Regions from separate parts of the Klebsiella sp. KE9456 genome, predicted to be linked through region 2. Evidence: predicted binding sites of a transcription regulator. Region 2 holds the regulator's gene; each other region holds the start of a gene.
What was found. Region 2 encodes Fur, which represses iron uptake genes when iron is present. Its sites were predicted from a motif close to ATAATAATGAGAACNACTATCAA; they were not measured.

Region 1 (6,089 bases), on a different contig from region 2:
ACATCGTGTTCCTGCTGCATGCCAAGCGGAGCGCCAGTTTGTTTATCACGGCCGAAAATTGTTTGCTGCTCTTTTAACGGCGTGCGATCCCAGAACTCAACGTGAAACTGAATAATCCGCGCCGCCTGATAGCTACCGCCCGTCGCCCACGCCGGCTCGCCCTGGTCCTCGGTGACCCACACCACTTTATCCATTAACGCATTATCCGTGCTCTGCGGATTCGCGGTACCGTCTTTAAAACCCAGCAAATTAACCGGCGTCTCTTTGCCTCTGCTTCGCGCGGCGCTATCGGAGATAAAGCCTTCCCGCTTCCAGCGAACGCTGAGCAGATCCGGAGTATGCTTGATCACATCGCGCAGGGCATGAATCACCGTATCCTGCGTATTGGCACAAATCTGCAACAATAGATCGCCGTGGCAGAGCGCTGCATCAAGGGCATCGTTAGGAAAGCCCGTCATCTTTTGCAGCTTTTTCGGCGCATGACTGGCTAACCCGAAGCGCGCATCAAAGAGTGAATGGCCAACCGATACGGTCATCGTCAGATTATCCGGCGCGATCCACGGCCCCAGAATCCCCGAATCCATGGGCGGCAGGCGGGGATTCGGCGTCTGTGGCGCAGGCCCGCCTTTGGTCAGAAAGGCGATGCGCTGGGTCAGTAAGCGAAACAGTCGCTCCAGATCCGCTTTATCGCTGGCGAGCACATCAAACGCCACAATCATCATCGAGGCCTGCTGTGGCGTGAGCACGCCAGCCTGATGCGGTCCGTAAAACGGCTGAGTTTCCATACGGGCATTGGGTGACAACGTTCCCGGCGAGCTATTGTCTTTTGCCGCATGCGCTACCGGGCAACCGCCGGTGATGGCCAGCGCGCCGCCAAGCGCGCCGATCCCTTTTAATAACCGCCGGCGTGACGGTTCATTCAGATCATCTTTTTGCTCTGTCATCGACTTAGTCCAGACCGAGGATCCCACGCAACTGGGCCAGCTCTTCCGCCAGAGTGGTGATCGGCCCTTTCAACGCCGTACGATCCGCGTCCGTCAGCTTATCGTAGGTCTCAAAACCCTCTTTCGTGCGATATTTACTCAGGATAACATCCACTTTTTTGAAGTTGGCATCCACTTTCTCCAGCAGCGAACTGTTATCTTTTTGCAACTGCGGACGCAGCAGGTTAACGATTTTTTGTGCGCCATCAATGTTGGCCTGGAAATCCCACAGGTCGGTGTGGCTGTAACGGTCTTCTTCGCCGCTAATTTTGCTGGCCGCCACTTCTTCAATCAAATCCGCCGCGCCGCCAACCACTTTTGAAGGCGGGAATGCCAGTTCACTGATGCGTTTTTGCAGATCGAGAACGTCTGCATTCAGTTGATCGGCATATTTATCCATTCCTTTAACGCTGTTATCGCTAAACAGCGCTTTTTCCAGTCGATGGAAGCCAGTGAATTTCGGATCTTCCGCTTTTTTCTCGTAATCATCCTCGCGGGCATCAATATTGCTGTCGAGGTCAGAGAACAGCTCGGCAATCGGTTCGATGCGCTCATAATGCTGGCGTGTCGGCGCATACAGCGCTTTTGCCTTCGCGATATCGCCGGCTTTCACCGCATCGGTAAACGCTTTCGTCCCACTAACCAGTTCAGCGGTCTCTGCGGTAACGTAGGCTTTATACGCGGTAATGGCTCCGCCCAGGCTAAGTAACGCATCCGCTTTAGCCGCGTCTTTGGTCGCTTCGCCGGTTACCGTTAGTTTACCTTTGGGATTCGTCAGCAGGCCGCAGGTCATGTCATATTCGCCCGGCTGCAGATTCGCCGTCAGCTTTTGCGTAAAGCCGGGAGCAATATTCTCGCGCTCTTCCACCACCATCACCCCTTTCAGTATTTCCCACTCCAGGGCTTTCTGGCTGTGGTTTTGAATGATGAACTGCGTTTTACCCGCTTTCACAGTAACGTTCATCGGTTCACACTGTTTGTCGGTGACGGTAACTTTTACCTGCGGAATATCGGCAGCCTGAGCGTAAAAAGCAGAGCTGAACAGCGCAGCAACGGTAAGCTGCAGCGCATTGCGACGAAAATGATTCATCATGACCGTTCCTTTCGATAAGTATGTTGTAACTATATAAATCCGCGATGCCCGACTAAGCGACACGTGATGCGGTGGTTTTATTGCCCGACGGCAGAATGAACAGCACCAGCGCCGGGATCAGATAGATAAAGTAGACCGCCACTTCGCTGATGGTCGGCGTTTCCTGATAGCCAAAAATCCCTTCCAGCAGAGTACCAAACAGCGTGTGTGTCGAAATAACGTTGCTCAGATCGAAGGCAACGTCCTGGAAATAGTTCCATAATCCCGCTTCATGGAATGCGCGGATGGCGCCTGCGGCCAGGCCGGCTGCCACCAGCAAAATAAACAGGCTGGTCCACTTGAAAAAGAGACCGAGATTCATGCGGATGCCGCCCCAGTAGAGCAGGAATCCCAATACAATTGCCATCGCCAGGCCCAGCATCGCGCCGACAGGCGGCCAGATCCCCACATCCTGCTGAAACGCCGCCAGCAGGAAAAACACCGATTCCAGCCCTTCGCGCGCAACGGCGAAAAACACCATCATCACCAGCGCCCAGCCGTGGTTATTCCCGCGCTGAAGCGCATTGTCGACCGCCTCTTCAAGCTGTTGTTTCACGTTGCGCGACACTTTCCGCATCCAGAACACCATCCAGGTCAGGATGCACACCGCCACTACCGCCACGATGCCTTCAAACAGCTCCTGTTGACGCTGTGGAAATTCGCCGGTCGTTTCGTTGATAAAAATTCCCAGCCCCAGACACAGCGCCGCCGCGAGAAACACCCCGACCCACATTACGCCAATCCAGTTACCACGCTGTGTGCGTTTGAGATAGCTGGCAATCAGGCTGACAATCAGCGCAGCCTCCAGACCTTCACGTAACATGATGAGAAATGGGACAAACATGCCTACATCCTTAAGTGTGTATTACCGTCAGCAGATGCAAAGATAAGTAAATATTTATGATAGTGATTATCATTACAAAAACCAGAAACACAAGCGAAATGTGTACAAAATGATGATGATTTGTAAATTACCCGCTAGCAAATAATGACTTGCAGAATCATCACGCGGTCGCGGAGACCCGCAGCCGGATAAAGGAATTTTTTGCGCCAGATATTTACCCCGCCTGCAGGCTGTGGCTAAATGTCCGCCTTATTTACCTTCGAAATGAACAACATGACTCAATTCTTGCACTTCCTGCTGGCGCTGGTGGTGATCCTTGCCCTCGCCTGGCTCGCCAGTTACGACCGTAAAAAAATCCGCATTCGCTATGTTATCCAGTTAATTGTTATAGAAATTGCGCTGGCTTTCTTTTTTCTTCATGCCGAAAGCGGCCTGTGGCTAGTGAGAAATATCGCCACTTTCTTTGAATCTCTGCTTCATTTTGCCGCAGAAGGGACCAACTTTGTATTTGGCGGCATGAGTGAAAAAGGCCTGGCGTTTATTTTCCTCGGCGTGCTTTGCCCAATTGTGTTTATCTCAGCGCTGATTGGTATTCTTCAGCACTGGCGTGTTCTGCCAATTTTCATTCGCCTGATTGGTACCCTGCTGTCGAAAATTAACGGTATGGGCAAACTGGAATCCTTTAACGCGGTCAGCTCGCTGATCCTCGGACAATCAGAAAACTTCATTGCCTATAAAGGCGTCCTTGGCGACCTCTCATCACGCCGTCTGTTTACCATGTCGGCCACCGCAATGTCGACCGTTTCCTTGTCGATTGTCGGCGCCTATATGAGTATGCTTGATGCGAAATATGTCGTTGCGGCGCTGATTCTGAATATGTTCAGCACCTTTATTGTGCTGTCGATAATTAACCCCACTCGCCCTGGCAGTGAGGAAGAGATAAAACTGGAAAAACTGCATGAATCCCAGAGTTTCTTTGAAATGCTCGGCGAATATATTCTTGCTGGTTTTAAAGTGGCGATGATTATTCTGGCGATGCTGATTGGCTTTATTGCCTTAATTAGCGCGATTAATGCCTTGTTCGCCACCCTGTTTGGCCTGAGCTTCCAGCAGCTCCTTGGCTACGTTTTTTATCCGCTGGCGTGGCTGATTGGGATTCCGCTAAGCGATGCGCTTAACGCAGGCGCTATTATGGCAACCAAACTGGTCGCCAATGAGTTTGTCGCCATGATTGAACTACAAAAAATCGCCGCCAGCATGACACCGCGCGGACTGGGTATTTTGTCGGTCTTCCTGGTCTCTTTCGCCAACTTCGCCTCTATCGGCATTATTGCCGGCGCGATCAAAGGACTGAATGAGCAACAAGGGAATATTGTTTCCCGCTTTGGCTTGCGTCTGGTGTATGGCGCAACGCTGGTCAGCCTGCTCTCTGCCAGCTTCGCGGGGCTGGTGCTGTAACCGCAAGTCCCGGTTTCCCCGGTCAACGCGACCGGGGGATCTGGCGACCACATCGCCCATGCCCGGTCAGCGCGGGCCGCTAGCGGGCGATATAACAAAGGCGTCCCCCTAAAAGTGAACGCAGACCGGTTGATCGACACGCATCACTGACTCCTGCGCAAAGCGTGATTTATAGATCGTGCGTAACGCCTCAATCCCCTCCTCACTCTTATCCTCTTTGCCATGAATCAACATCAGCGCCCTGCTCTGCTCGCGCGCAACGGCGCCGTCATGGCCCAGCCACTGACCGCGGGCATCAAATACCGTCAGACCATCGCGAAAACGCGGCGTCACGTCGCGATCAACGAACTGCTGCCACTCCTGAGCGGTGATATCTTTTCCTGCCGGACGGCTTAAACCGAAATAAAGCGTCGTCTGAATCATGCTGTTCTCCGCCGGGCAAGCGCTGGTATCCGCTATCGACGAGGTTTTCGCGGCAGGTGCCACGCAGCCGCTTAAAATCCCTGCCAAAACCAGTGCCATCGCACCTTGTCTGAAATTCATTTTGCTATCCTCTATTGTTATTCGAGCTGAGATATCAGCGTATTTTCAAAGAATTAGCAAGAGGCTGAGATAAAACAAAGCCCGCATAACGCGCAATGCCGTTCACTTAAGCAAATCATCGGTGTTGTCTTTTGTTTTATTTGCCTGTGGCAATCGCATTATCGGTGGTTTAAACGAAAATCTGATTCAGTTGATTCGCTTACTGAGCTGATACGGGCTGAAATATAAAGGATATAACCTTTTTATAATTTTCAGCCTCTGAAAAGCCACTGACGAATAACGGACTCACCGCATGGGGGTTGGGCGCATCAAGGAAACCTGGCGGGAACGCAGGCGCGCATCCAGGACTGGCCGCCAGGACGGCGGCCAGAGGGCGGGTCGAGACAGGGACGTCGAGTCCCGCCCGGTCCGCCAGATGAAGCCGGAGTGGAGCGGACCGCGCAGCGGCAGGTTTTCAGCGCAATGCCGGGGGTGCAGGGGGACGGGCGAAACGTCCCCCTGCCCGTTCACACGCTGTGGATATAACGAATATCCGCGAATTTATCGTGAACGGAACAGACCACGGAATCTGAATGGGCGAAAACGAAAAATGCCATTTTCGCCATAACCACCGATTAACAGAACCGCTCAGCCAGCCATAAACACAACTGACACCCCTTAACTGACCCGCATTGCGCATAACGCGGGCGCAGGTCAGTACTGAGGATTATTCTGCGGTCGCGGATTGCGGCGGCGCGGAGTGATAATGCGCGTCCGCTTCGGCAAAGCGTCTTTGCATCTCAGCGGAGGGGGCGCTCCCCAGCAGACTAAAGACCACAATGCCCAGACTGCCGAAAATGAAACCCGGAATGATTTCATACAAACCCAGCCAGCCGAATTGTTTCCAGACGATCACGGTCAACGCGCCGATAATCATCCCGGCCAGCGCGCCATTACGCGTCATACGCGACCACATCACTGAGAACAGCACCACCGGGCCAAACGCCGCGCCGAAGCCAGCCCAGGCATAGCTCACCAGACCCAGTACCCGATTCTCCGGGTTTGCAGCCAGGGCGATAGACACCAGCGCAACCAGCAACACCATAAAGCGCCCCACCCATACCAGCTCTTGCTGACCGGCATTTTTACG
Region 2 (6,089 bases):
GCGGTTAGATTCAAATCCTCCGGCGGCGAGGACACAGGCTTTAGCTTCAATGCGTTCCTCTCCCGCCAGTGCCGCCACGAACTCGCCGTTATGCAGTTCAAGCGCCTGCACTGGCATGTTGTAGCGAATTTGCACCCCCAGCTTTTCTGCACTGCGATAATAGGCATTGACGAGAGCTTTCCCGCCGCCCATAAAGAAGGCATTGGTACGTGCTACATGTAGCGCGCCGGAAAGAGGGGGCTGAAAGTTAACGCCGTGCTGGCGCATCCAGTCGCGACATTGTGAAGAGGTACGGATCACCAGTCGCGCCAGCGCTTCGTCGGTATTCCCTTCGGTAACGCGGCGGAGATCCTGCCAGAACTCCTCTTCGGGATAGCTCTCGACCAGCACATCCTGCGGCGCATCGTGCATGCAGCGTAAGTTGCGGGTGTGTTGCGAATTTCCGCCGCGCCACTCCCGGGGGGCCGCTTCAAGCAGCAGCACGGAGGCTCCGCTCTCACGGGCGGTCAAGGCGGCACATAATGCGGCGTTGCCTCCGCCAATCACCAGGACATCAATCATCGTATACTCCATTACTATTTAACTGATTGTTAAATTTGTAATTAAAATGTATACGTATAAGTTGTGTGGGCGCTATGAGGCTCTGCTAAAGAGTTCTTTAGTTAGCGTAAAGTGTTGCTCCAGGCCAACCGCCTGTATCTACCAGGTGACGCATGACCTTCGTCAGCACGACGCGGGCGGCGAGGCCCGCAGGGGTAAGCTCATCATCAGAAAGGCTGACCAAAAAGTTGGGGCGACTCAGTATCGGATTGTGGATGCCGATCACTCTGAGCGCCTCTTTATCAAGATGAGAAATTGCGGCGCCTGGCTGTAGCGTGGCGCCGAGCCCACTACGAACGGCGTGCATCAACAAGGTCAGGCCGTCAATTTCTGCTGTAATTTCAACCTGAAACGCATTTTCCTGACAAATTGCTTCCAGTCTGCCACGCAGACCATGACCGGGACTGGGCATAATCAGGGGAATACTGGTCAACTCTGCTGGGGTGATGATCTCATCAGAAATTTCAGCCAGCAGAGCGTGTGCGCCAATCAGAAACAGTCGCTCTTCAAGAATCGGCCTGGCGCTCCAGCGCAGCATTTTCTCTTTCTGGAACACCACGGCTAAATCAATCTGCCGGGTATTGATCATCCGTTCCAGATTACCGGAAAGGCTTTCCACCAGATGCAGACGCACATCCGCATAGTTTTCCCGCATCGCATGGATAAAAGGTATGCCGAGGACAGAGGCGGTGCTGGGGGCCATGCCGACGCTGACGTGTCCTGAGAGACGCGCTTCCCGCGCGGCGAGAATAGCATCGTCAGCATGACGCAGCGCCAGCTGAGCCTGGGAATAAAAGGCCAGTCCGGCACTGGTGGGCGTTACGCCGCGAGAAGTGCGTTGCAACAGGCGAATGGCAAGTTCGTTTTCCAGCCGCGTCATCTGCTGGCTGAGTGCCGAGACGCCGATATTAAGATCGAGCGCCGCACTGCCCATACTCCCGGTTTCCACAATACGGACAAAGTAGCGTAGCTGGCGAAGCTCCATTTCGATTCTCCGGAAGAGGTCAGACAGAACTTACATGAGATTAGCACAGGGATGGCGGGGAGCGCGTGGGCGAGTTCAACAGATAAAAAAGCCAGCCTGATGCGGCTGGCTTTTCAGTGCGACATATTACTTGGTGTCGTGAGCGTGCTCATCTTCGCGGCAATCGCCTTCCGCACAGTGGCCGTACAGGTACAGGCTGTGGTTAGTCAGACGAATACCGTGTTTGGCGGCAATTTCACGCTGGCGCGCTTCAATGGAATCATCACTAAATTCGATCACTTTGCCGCAATCGAGGCAAATCAGGTGATCGTGGTGATGTTGCTGCGTCAGTTCAAAAACGGATTTACCGCCTTCGAAATTATGGCGGGTAACGATGCCAGCATCGTCAAACTGGTTCAGTACGCGATAAACGGTTGCCAGACCAATTTCTTCCCCCATATCAATCAGGCGTTTATATAAGTCTTCCGCGCTGACATGATGGTTATCCGGTTCCTGCAGGACTTCCAGGATTTTTAATCTCGGAAGGGTCACTTTCAGGCCAGCTTTCTTTAATGCGGTATTGTTGTCAGTCATGCGGAATCTGTCCTGTTGCTAAACGATCTACTTCCATGAGCGGAAGTAATACAGAGAATAACCCGATGTAATGCGTATCATTATAGAACTGCCATGGCGAAATGAAAACCGCAAGCATCGGGCCTTGTATACTGTCAAAAACGAGGCATTCGCTGCAAAAGCACTTTACGTGACCTCGTTAAATCAGAGGACATTGTACAGATATGTGATTAAAAGTTAAAAACTTGTAGCTATATCTTTGATTGCTTTTGTCTATTAATGCAAAAAAATCTGTCGATTATGTTGTTTATCCCCTCACTAATTCAAGTTGCAGGACAAAACGGTTAACCGTTTTGAACAGCGCTTGCGCTGGCCTCGCAGGGCAAGGCCCGGGGATGAGCGAGTATTGTCAACGCAGATGCAACAGACCGTATGACGGGTACAGACTCAGGCATTCTTGATTTCTTCAAGATGCAGTTCTTCAGAAATCTGTTTTACCCATTTGTCGACACGTTCATTAGTCAGTTCCGGCTGACGGTCTTCGTCGATAGCCAGGCCGACGAAGTGGTCATCATCGACCAGGCCTTTAGACGCTTCAAAATGGTAGCCAGCTGTCGGCCAGTGACCCACGATAGTCGCGCCGCGAGGCTCAATGATATCGCGGATAGTCCCCAGCGCGTCACAAAAATATTCTGCGTAGTCTTCCTGATCGCCGCAGCCAAAGAGCGCGACCAGCTTGCCATTGAAATCTATCTCTTCCAGCGTAGGGAAAAAATCATCCCAGTCGCATTGGGCTTCACCGTAATACCAGGTCGGGATGCCGAGCAGCAGAATGTCGTGGCCTTCCAGATCTTCTTTGCTGCTTTTGGCAATGTCGTGGACTTCAGCAACATCTTTACCAAGCTGCTTTTGAATCATTTTTGCAATATTTTCGGTGTTGCCGGTGTCGCTGCCAAAAAAGATGCCGATGATAGCCATGAGTAAAATAACCTCTTGAAACTTAATGATGTGGTAATGGCTTAATGCCTGCAGATAAGGGCAATCATAGCAGAACTGAGAAGGGCGCGGAAACAGCAATCGCGCCCAACTGCACACTCTGCTACATGAAAGGTTATTTTTTGAAGGTTTCAGGCGTTATCGTGGCTGCGCATGGCCGCCAGTTGGTTCATCAGTATCTCTTCTATCAGATCGCTGCGGGTCATACGACGGGCTTCGGCCAGCTCATTCAGCTCATCGACGATATCGGCATTCAGTTTTAACTCAACGCGCTTCAATCCGCGAACTTTATCGCGTTTAAGCTGATTGCGTTTATTGATGCGCAGTTGTTCATCGCGTGAAAGCGGATTGGTTTTCGGTCTACCCGGCCGACGCTCAGTTGCGAACAAATCTAATGTCGTACGGTCCGTTTGTTCTTTTGCCATGATTCAGAGTGACTTCGGGGGAAACAAGCTGTCGGGTATAGCCGACGCAGATAGCGCGCCATCATACATCAGGCAATGCGATGCGCCAACGACCGCAGACATTCTGCCGCGCGGTCGGGCAGATTTTAGCCAGTTATGCGCCGAGGGTGAGCAAATATCGGCGAATTGCCCGTATCACGGCCTCCGGCTTTTCGGCATGCACCCAATGCCCGGCACCGGCAATGACGTGCGCCCGGGCCTGGGGAAATTGCGCCAGCAGGGCATCGCGGTAAGCATCGGTCACGTAAGGGGAGTTGCCACCGGGGATAAACAGCGCCGGGTGAGGCCAGGCCGGGATAGTTTGCCAGCCGACGATATTGTCATACTGCTCCCACAGAGCCGGTACGTTAAAACGCCACTGGCTATCGACAAAAGACTTCAGCAGAAACTGAATCACCCCTTCTTCGTGAAGGTGCTCGCGCATAATCACTGCTGCCTGTTGGCGAGTACTCGCGCCGGCATCGGTTACGGCATTGATGGCGGCGAAGATTTCATCATGACGGCGGACGTGATAATTCACGGGGGCGATATCAATGATCACCAGACCTGCAATGCGTTCAGGAGCCAGCGCGCTTAGCGCCATGACCGCCTTGCCGCCCATAGAATGGCCAATAAAGACCGCTTTTTCTATCTGACATTCATTGAGGGTATCCAGCAGATCCTGCGCCATCGCGGCATAGGTCATTTCCGGCGCGCGCGGCGAAAGGCCGTGGTTTCGCATATCAACCTGCAAAATATCGTGATCGGCGACCAGATCGCGGGCGAGGATCCCAAGGTTATCCAGGCTGCCAAAAAGGCCGTGGACCAGGACGACAGGGGGATGATTATGCGGATTCTGTGCAGATTGTATTCGGCTATTTAATTTCATGGCAAAGTTCTTTTTTTCGCTCCGTCGGGTTAGGGTATTATGTTGGACATTCTGCCATTCGGCTGCAAGAACCGGAAGATTTCCGAGTTTTGCCGCCATCCTGGTTTGACGCTATCCGCGGTTGGGATTTGCCCCTATAATCCCGACAACTTGTATTCAGAAAAAGATATCGCACTGGATTAAGATGAAAACAATCGAAGTTGATGATGAACTCTATAGCTATATTGCCAGCCACACCAAGCATATTGGCGAGAGCGCATCCGACATTTTACGGCGCATGTTGAAGTTTTCCGCCGTTCCTCAGTCCGCTGCACCGGTAGCGAAAGCTACTCCGGCTCCCGCGCCAGCGCCTGTCGTTGAAGTGAAACCCGTTAATCCTCTGAAAGATAAAGTCCGCGCGATGCGCGAACTGCTGTTGTCTGATGAGTACGCTGAACAAAAGCGTGCGGTAAACCGTTTCATGCTGATTCTGACCACCCTCTATTCTTTAGACAGCAAAGGGTTTGCGGAGGCCACCGAGTCTTTGCACGGGCGTACCCGCGTCTATTTTGCGGAAGATGAGAAGACGCTACAGAAAAACGGTAATCAGACGAAACCTAAGCAGGTTCCGGGTACGCCATGGTGGGTGATTACAAATACCAATACCGGTCGCAAATGCAGCATGATCGAACATATCATGCAATCAATGCAGTTCCCCGCGGAATTGATCGAAAAGGTTTGCGGTACGATCTAGTTGTTTAACTTTTGCACCAGAAGGATCAGGCAATGGCAATCGATAAGCGCGCAGGTCAACCTGCGCAACAGAGTGATTTGATTAACGTCGCCCAACTGACTGCCCAGTACTATGTGCTGAAGCCGGATGTAGGCAACGCGGAACATGCAGTGAAGTTTGGTACCTCCGGTCACCGCGGCAGCGCGGCGCGCCACAACTTCAACGAGCAGCATATTCTGGCGATTGCGCAGGCAATTGCCGAAGACCGCGCGAAGAACGGGATCACCGGCCCATGCTACGTCGGGAAGGACACCCACGCATTATCCGAACCGGCTTTCATTTCCGTACTAGAAGTGCTGGCGGCAAACGGTGTTGATGTCATCGTGCAGGAAAACAACGGTTTTACTCCGACACCAGCGATTTCGAATGCGATTCTGGTGCATAATGAAAACGGCGGGCCACAGGCTGACGGGATTGTCATTACTCCCTCTCATAACCCGCCGGAAGACGGCGGTATCAAATACAATCCGCCAAATGGCGGCCCGGCAGATACCAACGTCACTAAAGTGGTAGAAAACCGGGCCAACGAACTGCTTGCTGCAGGTTTGCAGGGCGTGAAGCGCATTTCCCTGGATGCCGCACTGGCCTCCGGACATGTGAAAGAGCAGGATCTGGTGCAGCCGTTTATCGAAGGGCTGGCGGATATCGTCGATATGGCGGCGATTCAGAAAGCGGGCCTGACGCTGGGCGTTGATCCGCTGGGCGGTTCCGGTATCGAATACTGGAAGCGTATTGCTAAGCACTACAACCTGAACCTGACTATCGTTAACGATCACGTTGATCAGACGTTCCGCTTTATGCATCTCGACAAAGACGGCGCAATCCGTATGGACTGTTCCTCCGAGTGCGCGA
Region 3 (6,089 bases), on a different contig from region 2:
CAATAGGATGGCAGTTGTCCTGCTGAGCCGGTGCTATTTTCATCAAGCGTGTTTGCTGCATCGGAATAAGATTTACTGAAGTAGTAACCCGCGAGAGTAAAGGTTGTACCACGCCAGTCATAATTACCGTCGAGTGTTACCTGATTGCGCGAGGCGTATGGCACTTCTTTTCCTCGGTTGACGCCATTACGTTGTTCTGCCTGCAGATATGCGTACCCTGCATGCAATTTTAGCCCGCTAACCACGTCTGGACTCCAGAACCCTTCCAGCTCAATCCCCTGATGTCGGGTACGGCCTATATTGAGATAGCTGTCTGATGTGCTGTCGTAAGAGATTTGATCTTTATAGTCGATCCGGTAAATATCCGCATGCAGGCTGATATTTTTTGTCGGCGTATAGCGCACGCCGCTTTCATAGTTCCAGGCCAGCTCCGAGTTGACATCTCCGCCTTTTACAATTTGCGTGACCTGTACGGGGCGAAGGCTCTTTTGCATATCAGCATACAGGAACCATTGCGGCGTCATTTGATAACCTACGGTCAGCCCGGGTAACCACTGGTCGTCAGGGGAAGAGGTATGCAGACCCGTATTGTTGTCAGTGTACTTTTCGCTGACATGTTCGAAACGCATACCCGGAGTAATAGTTAATGAATCATCGAAGAGTTTTATGGCGTCGCTGATGTAACCGGCCCAGGCCTTATCATTAAAACTCCAGTCGCGGGTTACCGCGGTTGTACCTGTGGCGAGGGTTTTCTGGCGTACCTGATAATCAATTTTTTCACTGACAAAACGACCACCAATGATCCACTGTTGATTGACGTTATCGCCCGTAATATCCATGCTCAGACGTGGCTCCGTACCCCATACCTTAAAGTGTCGCGGAGAGTTTTGTACGATGTCTGCAGGTAGCGAAGGGTTCCATGTCTGCCCGGAGACTTTACTCATTCCGACATGAAAATCGCGATCGGAGTTATGCCCGAAAAATAGCCAGTTAAATTCGGCAGAGTCGATGATTCCCAGGGATCCTAATAGCTGGTTATAGACAGCGCTGTAGCGTTTGGTATGGCCATCATAATCGTCCCACGGACGAGTGCTCTGCCTGCGATCATGCTGATAGTCCTCAGCCGATAGCGCGCCGGCGAGATCTGCATGTGCATCGTAGTATTGGTATGAGAGGTTTAGGGTTGTGTCTTCATTGATGTTCCAGAGACCTCTTATGCGGAAATTTTGCACTTTACTGTCGCTGTGTTCGCGGAAAGAGTTACCTTTTACCTGATTGGCTTCAACCTGCAAGCCAAAATCATCGTTCAACATTCCGCCAGTTCTCAGGTAGGTGTCCCACAGGTTGCGGCCCTTACCATAAAAGGTGGCTCGCTCTGAGATCTCATTCTCCCATTTCAACGGGATGGGTTTACTGATCAGATTTATTACGCCGCCGACATTGTTGGGACCGTACTGTACAGCCGCACCGCCGCGAACCACATCGATACGGTCAATGGTGGCAAATGTCACCGGGAAAAGCGACATTCCCTCTTGTCCGTATGGTGCCAGCGCCAGGGGGATCCCATCTTCAAGGATTTGCGCTCGGCCGCTACGACTGTCGTACAAACCGCGGATCGCGATTTGTGGCAGAATTCCGGTCCCCGTTTCATCCTGAATTTTTACTCCGGGAACGCGCTGTAGGGCATCATCCAGTGTGCGATTCGCCCCTTTTTCTAATTGTTCATTGCTGATAACGGTCCGGCTTCCGGCCCATGTTTTTACCGCTTCAGCGCGAGAGTCACCGAGGATGTTGCCATTAACTACGATTGTTTGTTCAGCAGCGGCGCTGGCGTTTCCTGCCATCAGGAGTGTTATTAATGTTGCTATCTTCGAGTACTGCATTTTTATCCCTGAATAATGGTTGTTATTAATAATGATTTTAATAAACATTATCATTATTAATTGTGGGTCGGTATCTACCCGAAAATGAAATGATGTTGTCAAGGGTTGGTTTGGTGTCCTGGTTAAAGGGCGGATACGGTGTGTAATACGACAGGTTTCAGTGAGAAAAGCAGGAAAGACGCGCCACAGAGAGTGCGATTACTGTTGAACTTAAATAGAGACTTAACCTAAATCAAAATTTTTGATAAAGATGTTTAAAGTTTATGAATAAAACTATTTTATGGGGCAATTATTAGGTTGTTCCGGTCCACTGGACGAAACCGTCGGAAGTGTATCTCTCATCAGCAGGTTGCTGTGCGGTAACGGATACCAGGTGAAAACAAAAAATGCGCTATTTTCACCATATCAAACCGAAAAGGCAGTTATGTACGCAGGCTTTATCAAACCTGAAACATGATAAAATCGCGCAAGACCAACTTCATCAGGAGTCACTATGGAATTTGATTGCCCCGTATGCCGCGCCCGGCTTGAGGTACAGGCCAATAGCATTCATTGTGAGCATTGTGCGAAAGATTTTGCAGTGGAAGCTCGCTGCCCGGAGTGCCATAAGCCGCTGGACGTTTTAAAAGCCTGCGGCGCGGTGGATTACTTTTGTCAGAACGGACACGGGCTGATTTCGAAAAAACGCGTTGAGTGGGAAGCGGTAGAGTAACTGGCCTTACTTCTTTTTTACCCGGGTTTTCTTCACCGGCGTAACCGTTTTTACCTCGCTCTCTACCCAACCATCGTTCAGGCGAGTGGTGAGGAGATCGCCTTCGCGTACCTGTTTGGTCTGCTTCAGCACGGTACCGTTGCTGGCGGAAGTCACGCTATAGCCGCGGGCGAGGGTGGCCAGTGGACTGACGACTTCCAGGTGCGTGACCATATTACCGAAGCGTTCGCGCTGTTCAGCAAGTCGTGCACGGATGTTTTCCGCCAGTCGGTATTCGAGTTGCTGAATACGGCTCTGGGCACGGTGAATACGCGGCTGCGGGTTTTGCTGATTCAGGCGCTGTATGGCGCGCTGCTGGCGCTGGTCGTCGCGCTTCATTTGCGCCTCAAGGGCGAAACGCATGCGCTGACGCAATCTTTCCAGTTCCGTTTGCTGGCGAGCCAGCCGCAACTGGGGATGCTGCTGTTGCAGGCGGTGAAAAAGCTGGGTAAAGCGACGATGGCGGTTGGCAAGGAAGTAGTCCATCGCCATTTCCAGACGCTGCTGCCCGGATTGTATCTGGCGCAGCAGCTCCTGCTGGTTACGGCTGACAATCTCCGCCGCGGCGGAAGGCGTTGGCGCCCGTAGATCAGCGACGAAATCAGCGATAGTGACGTCGGTTTCATGGCCTACCGCGCTGACGATTGGAATTTGACTGGCAAAAATCGCCCGCGCGACCCGCTCGTCGTTAAAACTCCATAAATCTTCCAGTGAACCGCCGCCGCGCCCGACGATAAGCACATCGCACTCCTGACGTGCGTTGGCCAGCTCAATGGCGCGAACGATCTGCCCTGGGGCGTCATCGCCCTGAACGGCGGTCGGGTAAATAATAACCGGTAGCGAGGGATCGCGACGCTTGAGCACCTGCAAAATATCGTGCAGTGCGGCGCCGGTTTTTGACGTAATAATGCCGGTGCAGTGTGCCGGTGAGGGGAGGGGCTGTTTATGCTGCTGATCGAACAACCCTTCTGCAGACAACATCACCTTGAGCTGCTCATACTTCTGCTGAAGCAGACCTTCACCTGCTGGCTGCATACTTTCAACGATGATTTGATAATCGCCGCGTGGTTCGTAAAGGGTAACATTCGCGCGCACCAGCACCTGCTGCCCGTGCTGTGGGCGAAAAGTGACGCGGCGGTTGCTGTTGCGGAACATCGCGCAGCGCACCTGAGCGTTATCGTCCTTTAAGGTGAAGTACCAGTGGCCTGATGATGGCTGGCTGAAATTTGAAATCTCGCCGCTAATCCATACCTGCCCCATTTCACGTTCCAGCAGCAGACGAACCGCCTGATTCAGGCGACTTACCGTGTAAATTGAGGGTGACTGGGATGGAAACATGTGAGCAAGATCAAATTTTAAATCAGCAGGTTATTCAGTCGATAGTAACCTGCTCAGAGGGGATCGCAAGTATTATTTTCAAAAAAGGGTAGATGCAATCGGTTACGCTCTGTATAATGCCACGGCAATATTTATCCACCCTGGTCGAGATATTGCCCATGCTACGTATCGCTAAAGAAGCTCTGACGTTTGACGACGTCCTCCTCGTTCCCGCTCATTCAACCGTTCTGCCAAATACCGCCGATCTCAGCACTCAGTTGACGAAAACCATTCGTCTGAATATTCCTATGCTCTCCGCAGCAATGGATACCGTGACCGAGGCGCGTCTGGCAATTGCTCTGGCACAGGAAGGCGGCATCGGCTTTATTCATAAAAATATGTCCATCGAGCGCCAGGCTGAAGAAGTCAGGCGTGTGAAGAAGCATGAGTCCGGCGTGGTAACCGATCCGCAGACCGTCCTGCCGACCACCACGCTGCGGGAAGTGAAAGAACTGACCGAACGTAACGGTTTTGCGGGTTATCCGGTGGTGACTGAAGACAACGAACTGGTCGGTATTATCACCGGTCGTGATGTGCGTTTCGTGACCGATCTGAATCAACCGGTTAGCGTTTATATGACGCCGAAAGAGCGTCTGGTCACCGTTCGCGAAGGTGAAAGCCGCGAAGTGGTGTTTGCCAAAATGCATGAAAAACGCGTTGAGAAAGCGCTGGTCGTGGATGACAGCTTCCATCTTCGCGGCATGATCACGGTTAAAGATTTCCAGAAAGCGGAACGTAAGCCGAACGCCTGTAAAGATGAGCAGGGCCGCTTACGTGTTGGCGCCGCAGTTGGCGCAGGCGCGGGTAACGAAGAGCGCGTAGATGCGCTGGTTGCTGCGGGCGTTGATATTCTGCTGATCGACTCCTCTCACGGTCATTCCGAAGGCGTATTGCAGCGTATTCGTGAAACTCGCGCTAAATATCCTGATCTGCAGATTATCGGCGGCAACGTTGCCACCGGCGCGGGCGCGCGGGCGCTGGCTGAAGCGGGCGTGAGCGCGGTGAAAGTAGGGATCGGTCCTGGCTCCATCTGTACCACGCGTATCGTCACCGGCGTGGGCGTTCCGCAGATCACGGCAGTATCCGATGCGGTTGAAGCGCTGGAAGGTACCGGTATTCCGGTGGTTGCTGATGGTGGTATCCGTTTCTCCGGCGATATCGCCAAAGCGATTGCCGCAGGCGCGGCGGCGGTAATGGTTGGCTCTATGCTGGCCGGTACCGAAGAATCCCCGGGCGAAATTGAACTTTATCAGGGGCGTTCTTATAAATCTTACCGTGGTATGGGTTCCCTTGGCGCGATGTCCAAAGGCTCCTCCGACCGTTACTTCCAGAGCGACAATGCTGCCGACAAACTGGTGCCGGAAGGTATCGAAGGCCGCGTCGCCTATAAAGGCCGTCTGAAAGAGATCATTCACCAGCAGATGGGTGGCCTGCGCTCCTGTATGGGGCTGACCGGTTGTGGTACTATCGATACACTACGGACCAAAGCGGAATTCGTGCGCATCAGCGGCGCGGGTATCCAGGAGAGCCACGTTCACGACGTGACCATCACCAAGGAATCCCCGAACTACCGGATGGGCTCCTGATTTTCATCGCCCGGCCATGTGCCGGGCGATTTATTTAACCTGTATCACTTGCCTCGGAATTATCGTCAATGACGGATAACATTCATAAACATCGTATTCTTATCCTGGACTTCGGTTCTCAGTATACCCAACTGGTTGCGCGTCGCGTGCGTGAATTAGGTGTCTATTGTGAACTGTGGGCATGGGACGTGACTGAAGCTCAAATTCGTGAGTTCAATCCTAACGGCATCATTCTTTCCGGTGGCCCGGAAAGCACTACCGAAGATAACAGCCCGCGCGCGCCGGAGTATGTCTTCGAAGCAGGCGTGCCGGTATTTGGCGTATGCTACGGTATGCAGACCATGGCGATGCAGCTTGGCGGTCATGTTGAAGCGTCCAATGAGCGTGAATTCGGCTATGCGCAGGTTGAAGTTCAGACCGATAGCGCGCTGATCCATGGTATTGAAGATGCGCTGAGCGCGGATGGCAAGGCTATGCTGGATGTCTGGATGA
Region 4 (6,089 bases), on a different contig from region 2:
CGGTTACGTCAGCAGGCGCAGAAACTGGGGATCCGTAAGCTGGAGAGTAACGAAAAAGGCGGCATCATTGAGTTCAACGAGAAGAATAACGTTAATCCACTATGGTTAATTGGCCTGCTGCAGAAACAACCTCAGCACTACCGGCTGGATGGCCCCACGAGGCTGAAGTTTATGCAGGATCTTACTGAACGTAAAATGCGAATGGACTGGGTGCGCCAGTTTATGCGCCAGCTGGAAGAGAACGCCGCCGCATAGGGGTATCCGGGATGCGGTATTCCGTATCCCGGTCCGTTCCCCGTCACTAGCGGAAAAATTTACAAACATTTTGCACTCTTCCGGCACTTCCTGATACTCGCTACGCCATAATTCAGTGACTTTGCGTATAAAAATAAATGGTTAGTGATTATGGAGTTAGGGTGATGAAACGCTGTTCACGCATTTCCGTCTGGCTAAGGATGATAGCCATTACCGCCACGCTGGCGCTACCCGCGCACGCCAGTACCTGGCCACTTCCCCCGCCTGATAGCCGTCTGGTCGGACAAAACCAGTTTCACGTCGTTGAGAATAACGGCGGCTCTCTCGAAGCCATCGCCAAAAAATACAACGTGGGTTTTCTGGCTCTGCTACAGGCCAATCCCGGCGTTGATGCTTACGTTCCGCGCGCCGGTAGCGTGCTGACCATTCCGCAACAGACCCTGCTGCCCGATACCCCGCGCGAAGGATTGGTCATTAATCTGGCTGAACTTCGTCTCTACTACTATCCGCCGGACAGAAATGAGGTCACCGTTTACCCGATTGGCATTGGTCAGTTGGGCAGCGATACCGTCACTCCGACGATGGTTACCACCGTCTCGGATAAACGCGCTAACCCCACCTGGACGCCAACGGCCAATATCCGCGCCCGTTATAAAGCAATGGGCATTGAACTACCTGCCGTGGTACCCGCCGGACCCGATAACCCGATGGGTCATCACGCCATTCGTCTGGCGGCATACGGCGGCGTGTATCTGCTGCATGGCACCAACGCGGATTTCGGTATTGGTATGCGCGTTAGTTCCGGCTGTATCCGCCTGCGCGATGACGACATTAAAACGCTGTACAACGAAATAACGCCGGGAACAAAAGTCACGATTATTAATACGCCAGTGAAGGCTTCCGTTGAGCCCAACGGTACCCGGCTGGTGGAAATTCATCAGCCGCTGTCGAAGCATATTGATGACGATCCGCGAACGCTGCCGATGACGCTTGACGACAGCATGCAGGCTTTTAAACAGTCGCCGTTAACCGATGAAGAGGTGATGGTGCGCGCCATGGCGCTGCGTTCAGGAATGCCGGTTGACGTCACCCGCGACGATTACGTTACCCAACAGTCGCTATAGGTCACGATTCCACAGACTTTCATCGTCTGTCTGCCACCTTGCCGGATGAAGCCCGCCGCCTGTTCAGCGCCATAAAAACAGGCGGCCTTCATCGGCCTTCGAGCCCATGCGCGGAAACACGATATCGCTTTCCCCGAACCCCCGATTAAGTATTCGCTTCTGGCTGACCATCAAATCGGGTTATGCGCGGCCAATAGCGTTTAACCGAAGGGGTGTACGCCATGCCTCAAATTTATTTGTAGATCACTGCTGTCCCGTGCAGGTTATTCGGACCGGAGACGGAAGTAATACGGTAAGCGCTTGCGCCCATCTTATCCGCTTTTTGCGCCAGTTGTTGTTCCAGCGAACCCAGGTTAGTCCCGGCTGAGGCGGAAACGGTGCCGATTTTGTGCTGCCCTGCCGGCGTTGACTGAACTTCAACCGCCGCAAAGCTGGCGAAAGAGAGTGAGCTAAGGACAGCGGCGATGGCAACTACAGTGCTATTTTTCATGATGATATACCTGTGCAGATGAATGATTTTGTTGGAACCAACACATTAAATTAACGATCGATAAATAAATGATAATGTGAAGCAAATCACGCGTCAAACCATTTTCATAATGAACGTTACAATATTAACAAACAGTTTGAAATTCATACGGATATGAATTATTTATTTTTAATCTGACAGTGCTGGTAGCCGGTAAGGTTTGTTTTTATAATACCCTTTCAACATACCAACACAGGTACAACGGCACCATGACAACTGATGTTCAAAGTTGCACAAAAAAAAGCCGTGGCCGACCTAAAGTGTTCGACAGGGAAGCGGCGCTGGATAAGGCCATGACACTCTTCTGGAAGCACGGCTATGAAGCTACTTCTCTCGCCGATTTGGTTGAGGCGACGGGCGCTAAAGCCCCAACGCTATACGCCGAATTTGTAAATAAAGAGGGATTGTTTCGCGCAGTGCTGGATCGCTATATCTCTCGTTTTGCCGCCAGACATGAAGCATTACTGCTTGATGAAGACAAATCCGTCGATCAGGCATTGCGCGATTATTTCACCGCCGTCGCCACCTGTTTCACCAGCAAAGAAACACCAGCCGGCTGCTTTATGATCAACACTTCCGCGGCGCTGGCGGCCTCATCTACCGATATTGCCAATACCGTAAAATCACGGCACGCAATGCAGGAACAGACACTCACCCAGTTTCTTCTGAAGCGACAGCGCCGTGGTGAATTACCGCCAGACGGCGATGTAAATCAGCTGGCGCAGTTCCTCAATTGCATATTACAAGGGATGTCGATCAGTGCCCGGGAAGGCGCTGATTTCACTAAAATCATGCAAATCGCCGAAACGACGCTGCGCCTGTGGCCGCTGGTTCTCCACCACCAGGCTGTCTGACAAAAGCGCGGATTCTGGAATTTTCCGGCCGCGCTTCGCCTGTGCGGGACTGGCTCACTGCATGACATGCTGATATTCGTGATTTTCCTTGCCGGGTAAGGCGTCATCCGCCCCCCGGCAGAAAGGCGAGCGCAGTTGCTGATACAGGCTTATCATCACTGTCACCGATTTTTCTTTCCGGCTTTTCCATTTAATTTCCCCTCCCGCCTTAACCACACATTTAATAGTACTTTCAATAGCTTATTTGATTAATTTTCGAGAATGATATTGATAACAATAATCAATACGGGCAAACTTCAGCCTTGAATATTTCTCTTTATTTCAGTTTGTAACAAACGGTGCACCTGTGCCGGAAATTAAAACAACAATATCGTAAATTCAGAAAAGGAATGAGCATGAAAAAACGTCTCTGGGTGCTTAACCCACTGCTGCTGGCAAGCGCCCTCCCCGCCTGGTCCGCTGATGACAATATGATCGTCAGCGCCAACCGAACGCACCGTACCGTCGCTGAAATGGCCCAGACCACCTGGGTTATTGAAGGACAGGAAATTGAACAACAGGTTCAGGGCGGTAAAGAATTCAAAGATGTACTGGCACAGTTGATCCCCGGTATCGACGTCAGCAGCCAGGGACGGACCAACTACGGTATGAATATGCGTGGTCGAGCCATTGTGGTGTTGATTGACGGCGTTCGCCTGAACTCCTCCCGTACCGACAGCCGTCAGCTCGACGCCATTGATCCTTTTAACATTGAGCACATTGAGGTGATCTCCGGAGCAACATCGCTGTACGGTGGCGGCAGTACCGGCGGTCTTATCAATATTGTCACCAAAAAGGGCCAGCAGGAGCGCCAGGTCGACCTGGAACTGGGAGGAAAAACCGGCTTTGCCAATCGTAACGATCATGACGAGCGCGTCGCAGCAGCGGTGAGCGGCGGTACCGACCACGCTTCCGGTCGGCTGTCCGTGGCATATCAGCGTTTTGACGGCTGGTATGATGGTAACAACGACGCGCTACTCCTCGATAATACTCAGACCGGGCTTCAGCATTCCGATCGCCTGGATGTGATGGCAACGGGAACCGTTGAAATTGACAATAACCGTCAACTGCAGCTAATAACCCAATACTATAAAAGCCAGGGTGACGATTACGGGCTGTACCTGGGTGAAAATATGTCGGCGGTGACCGGCAAGGGTAAAGCCTTTACCACTAACGGCCTGAATTCCGACCGCGTTCCCGGCACTGAACGCCACCTGATGAGTCTCCAGTACTCGGATGCCGATTTCTTCGGCCAGAACCTGATAAGCCAGGTCTATTATCGCGACGAGTCCCTGACCTTTTACCCTTTCCTTACGCTCAGCAATGGTCAGGTCAGCAGTTTCTCTTCTTCAAAGCAGGATACCGATCAATACGGCGCGAAAATAACCCTGAATAGCCAGCCGCTGAATGGCTGGGACCTGACATGGGGAGTGGATGCCGACCACGAAACCTTCAATGCCAACCAGATGTTCTTTGATTTGGACCAGGCGATGTCTTCCGGCGGGCTCAGCAATCAGGCTATCTATACCACCGGTCGCTACCCTGGCTACAGTATTACCAACCTGGCGCCGTTCCTGCAGTCCAGCTATGACCTGAATGATATCTTTACCCTCAGCGGCGGCGTGCGCTATCAGTGGACGGAAAACCGGGTCGACGATTTCGTAGGTTACGCCCAGCAACAGGCTGTCGCCAGCGGCGCGGCCAATTCAGCGGATGCGATTCCCGGCGGAAAAACCGATTACGATAACGTTTTATTTAACGCCGGGATTGTCGCCCATCTTACCGCGCGTCAGCAGACCTGGTTTAACTTCTCTCAAGGCGTTGAACTACCGGATCCGGGTAAATACTACGGCATCGGAAAATATGGCGCAGCGGTCAATGGTCACCTTCCACTGCTCTCAAGTGTGAACATCGGCGACTCGCCGCTGCAGGGAATTAAAGTCAACTCTTACGAACTTGGCTGGCGTTACACGGGTGATAATCTGCGGACCCAACTGGCGGCTTACTACTCAACTTCCGACAAAACCATCGCCGTCAACCGTACCGATATGACGATTAACGTACAGTCGGACAAACGTCGCATTTATGGCGTAGAAGGTGCGGTGGATTACGTCTTCCCGAACAGCGACTGGCTTGCAGGGGCAAACTTTAATGTTCTGAAATCCCAGGTGAAGAGCCACGGTCGCTGGCAGAAGTGGGATGTTACGCTCGCCTCCCCATCAAAAGCCACCGTATGGGTAGGCTGGACGCCGGATCCGTGGTCGCTGCGGGTACAGAGCCAGCAGGTGTTTGATTTAAGCGACGCCAGCGGTAATAAACTCGACGGTTATAATACCGTGGACTTTATCGGTAGCTACGCACTTCCTCTCGGTAAGCTCACCTTCAGCATTGAGAACCTGCTCAATGAAGACTATGTCACTCTCTGGGGGCAACGCGCACAGTTGCTTTACAGCCCGACCTACGGCAGCAGCGCGCTATACGAGTACAAAGGACGCGGCCGCACCTTTGGCCTGAATTATTCTCTGAGTTTCTGATAAAGCGCCCCTCAGCCTGTGCGCCTGAGGGGCTACTATCATTACTTATGCGTTATTTGGGCCATTTCTCTCTTACAGGGGCGCGGCAAGCCGGGTTCAACGCTGTGTCACCCGGCTCACTGAATTAAGTAAGCCCACATTATCCGGGTACTGAGATAAATGCCCCTTTTACGCTTTATTCGTCAGAATCAGTTGACCATTGCTGTCCAGCGGAATTTGCTTACCGGGATCGCGTTCCATACGAATTTTGCCTTTCTGATCGCCAATTTTATAAGTGACGTCATAACCCAGCACTTTTTCCGATTTGTCGTACACGGTTTTGCAGCGCTGCTGCGTGGTGGTGTAGGTATCCCCCTCCTGCATTGATCCCTGGATCTGGTTACCGGCATAGCCACCGCCCAGCGCCCCCACCACGGTGGCGACATCACGCCCGCGTCCGCCGCCAAACTGATGACCAATAACCCCACCGGCGACGGCGCCTAAAACGGAACCGGCGATACGGTTTTCATCCTGCACCGGACGACGATGGGTGACGGTGACGTTCCGGCACTCCTGGCGTGGCGTTTTGATACGCTCTTTTATTGGCGTACTGGACACCACCTGCGCATACTGCGGGCCGCGATCGAACACGTTAAGACCGGCAACAGCTGCGACGCCCAGCGCGGCGGCCACGCCAATCCCTATACCCGCCAACATTGATTTATTCACGGGAGATCCTCCTTTATTGCTATTGTCCGTCATTCTGTAATTCAGA

Region 1: efeU (iron uptake transporter permease EfeU) is a predicted target of Fur. The motif match lies at 3,010-3,032, and genes of this name have one in related genera.
Region 3: ABK821_RS09635 (TonB-dependent siderophore receptor) is a predicted target of Fur. The motif match lies at 1,921-1,943, and genes of this name have one in related genera.
Region 4: ABK821_RS17575 (TonB-dependent siderophore receptor) is a predicted target of Fur. The motif match lies at 3,024-3,046, and genes of this name have one in related genera.

The regions. Positions count from the first base shown of each region.
Region 1 covers NZ_JBDYQK010000017.1:14,657-20,745, reverse strand. Annotated here, with positions in the region: gene efeB (iron uptake transporter deferrochelatase/peroxidase subunit) at 1-944, opposite strand, end outside; gene efeO (iron uptake system protein EfeO) at 949-2,076, opposite strand; gene efeU (iron uptake transporter permease EfeU) at 2,129-2,959, opposite strand; gene ABK821_RS17225 (NupC/NupG family nucleoside CNT transporter) at 3,233-4,417, shown strand; gene ABK821_RS17220 (DUF3574 domain-containing protein) at 4,526-4,960, opposite strand; gene putP (sodium/proline symporter PutP) at 5,667-6,089, opposite strand, start outside.
Region 2 covers NZ_JBDYQK010000005.1:165,744-171,832, reverse strand. Annotated here, with positions in the region: gene tcuA (FAD-dependent tricarballylate dehydrogenase TcuA) at 1-561, opposite strand, end outside; gene tcuR (tricarballylate utilization LysR family transcriptional regulator TcuR) at 659-1,585, opposite strand; gene fur (ferric iron uptake transcriptional regulator) at 1,712-2,158, opposite strand; gene fldA (flavodoxin FldA) at 2,585-3,115, opposite strand; gene ybfE (LexA regulated protein) at 3,265-3,558, opposite strand; gene ybfF (esterase) at 3,692-4,465, opposite strand; gene seqA (replication initiation negative regulator SeqA) at 4,650-5,198, shown strand; gene pgm (phosphoglucomutase (alpha-D-glucose-1,6-bisphosphate-dependent)) at 5,231-6,089, shown strand, end outside.
Region 3 covers NZ_JBDYQK010000008.1:499-6,587, forward strand. Annotated here, with positions in the region: gene ABK821_RS09635 (TonB-dependent siderophore receptor) at 1-1,883, opposite strand, end outside; gene ABK821_RS09640 (zinc ribbon domain-containing protein) at 2,377-2,595, shown strand; gene xseA (exodeoxyribonuclease VII large subunit) at 2,602-3,972, opposite strand; gene guaB (IMP dehydrogenase) at 4,131-5,597, shown strand; gene guaA (glutamine-hydrolyzing GMP synthase) at 5,666-6,089, shown strand, end outside.
Region 4 covers NZ_JBDYQK010000017.1:84,799-90,887, reverse strand. Annotated here, with positions in the region: gene mfd (transcription-repair coupling factor) at 1-255, shown strand, start outside; gene ABK821_RS17590 (L,D-transpeptidase family protein) at 420-1,379, shown strand; gene bhsA (multiple stress resistance protein BhsA) at 1,612-1,869, opposite strand; gene ABK821_RS17580 (TetR/AcrR family transcriptional regulator) at 2,118-2,762, shown strand; gene ABK821_RS17575 (TonB-dependent siderophore receptor) at 3,158-5,335, shown strand; gene ABK821_RS17570 (glycine zipper 2TM domain-containing protein) at 5,504-6,043, opposite strand.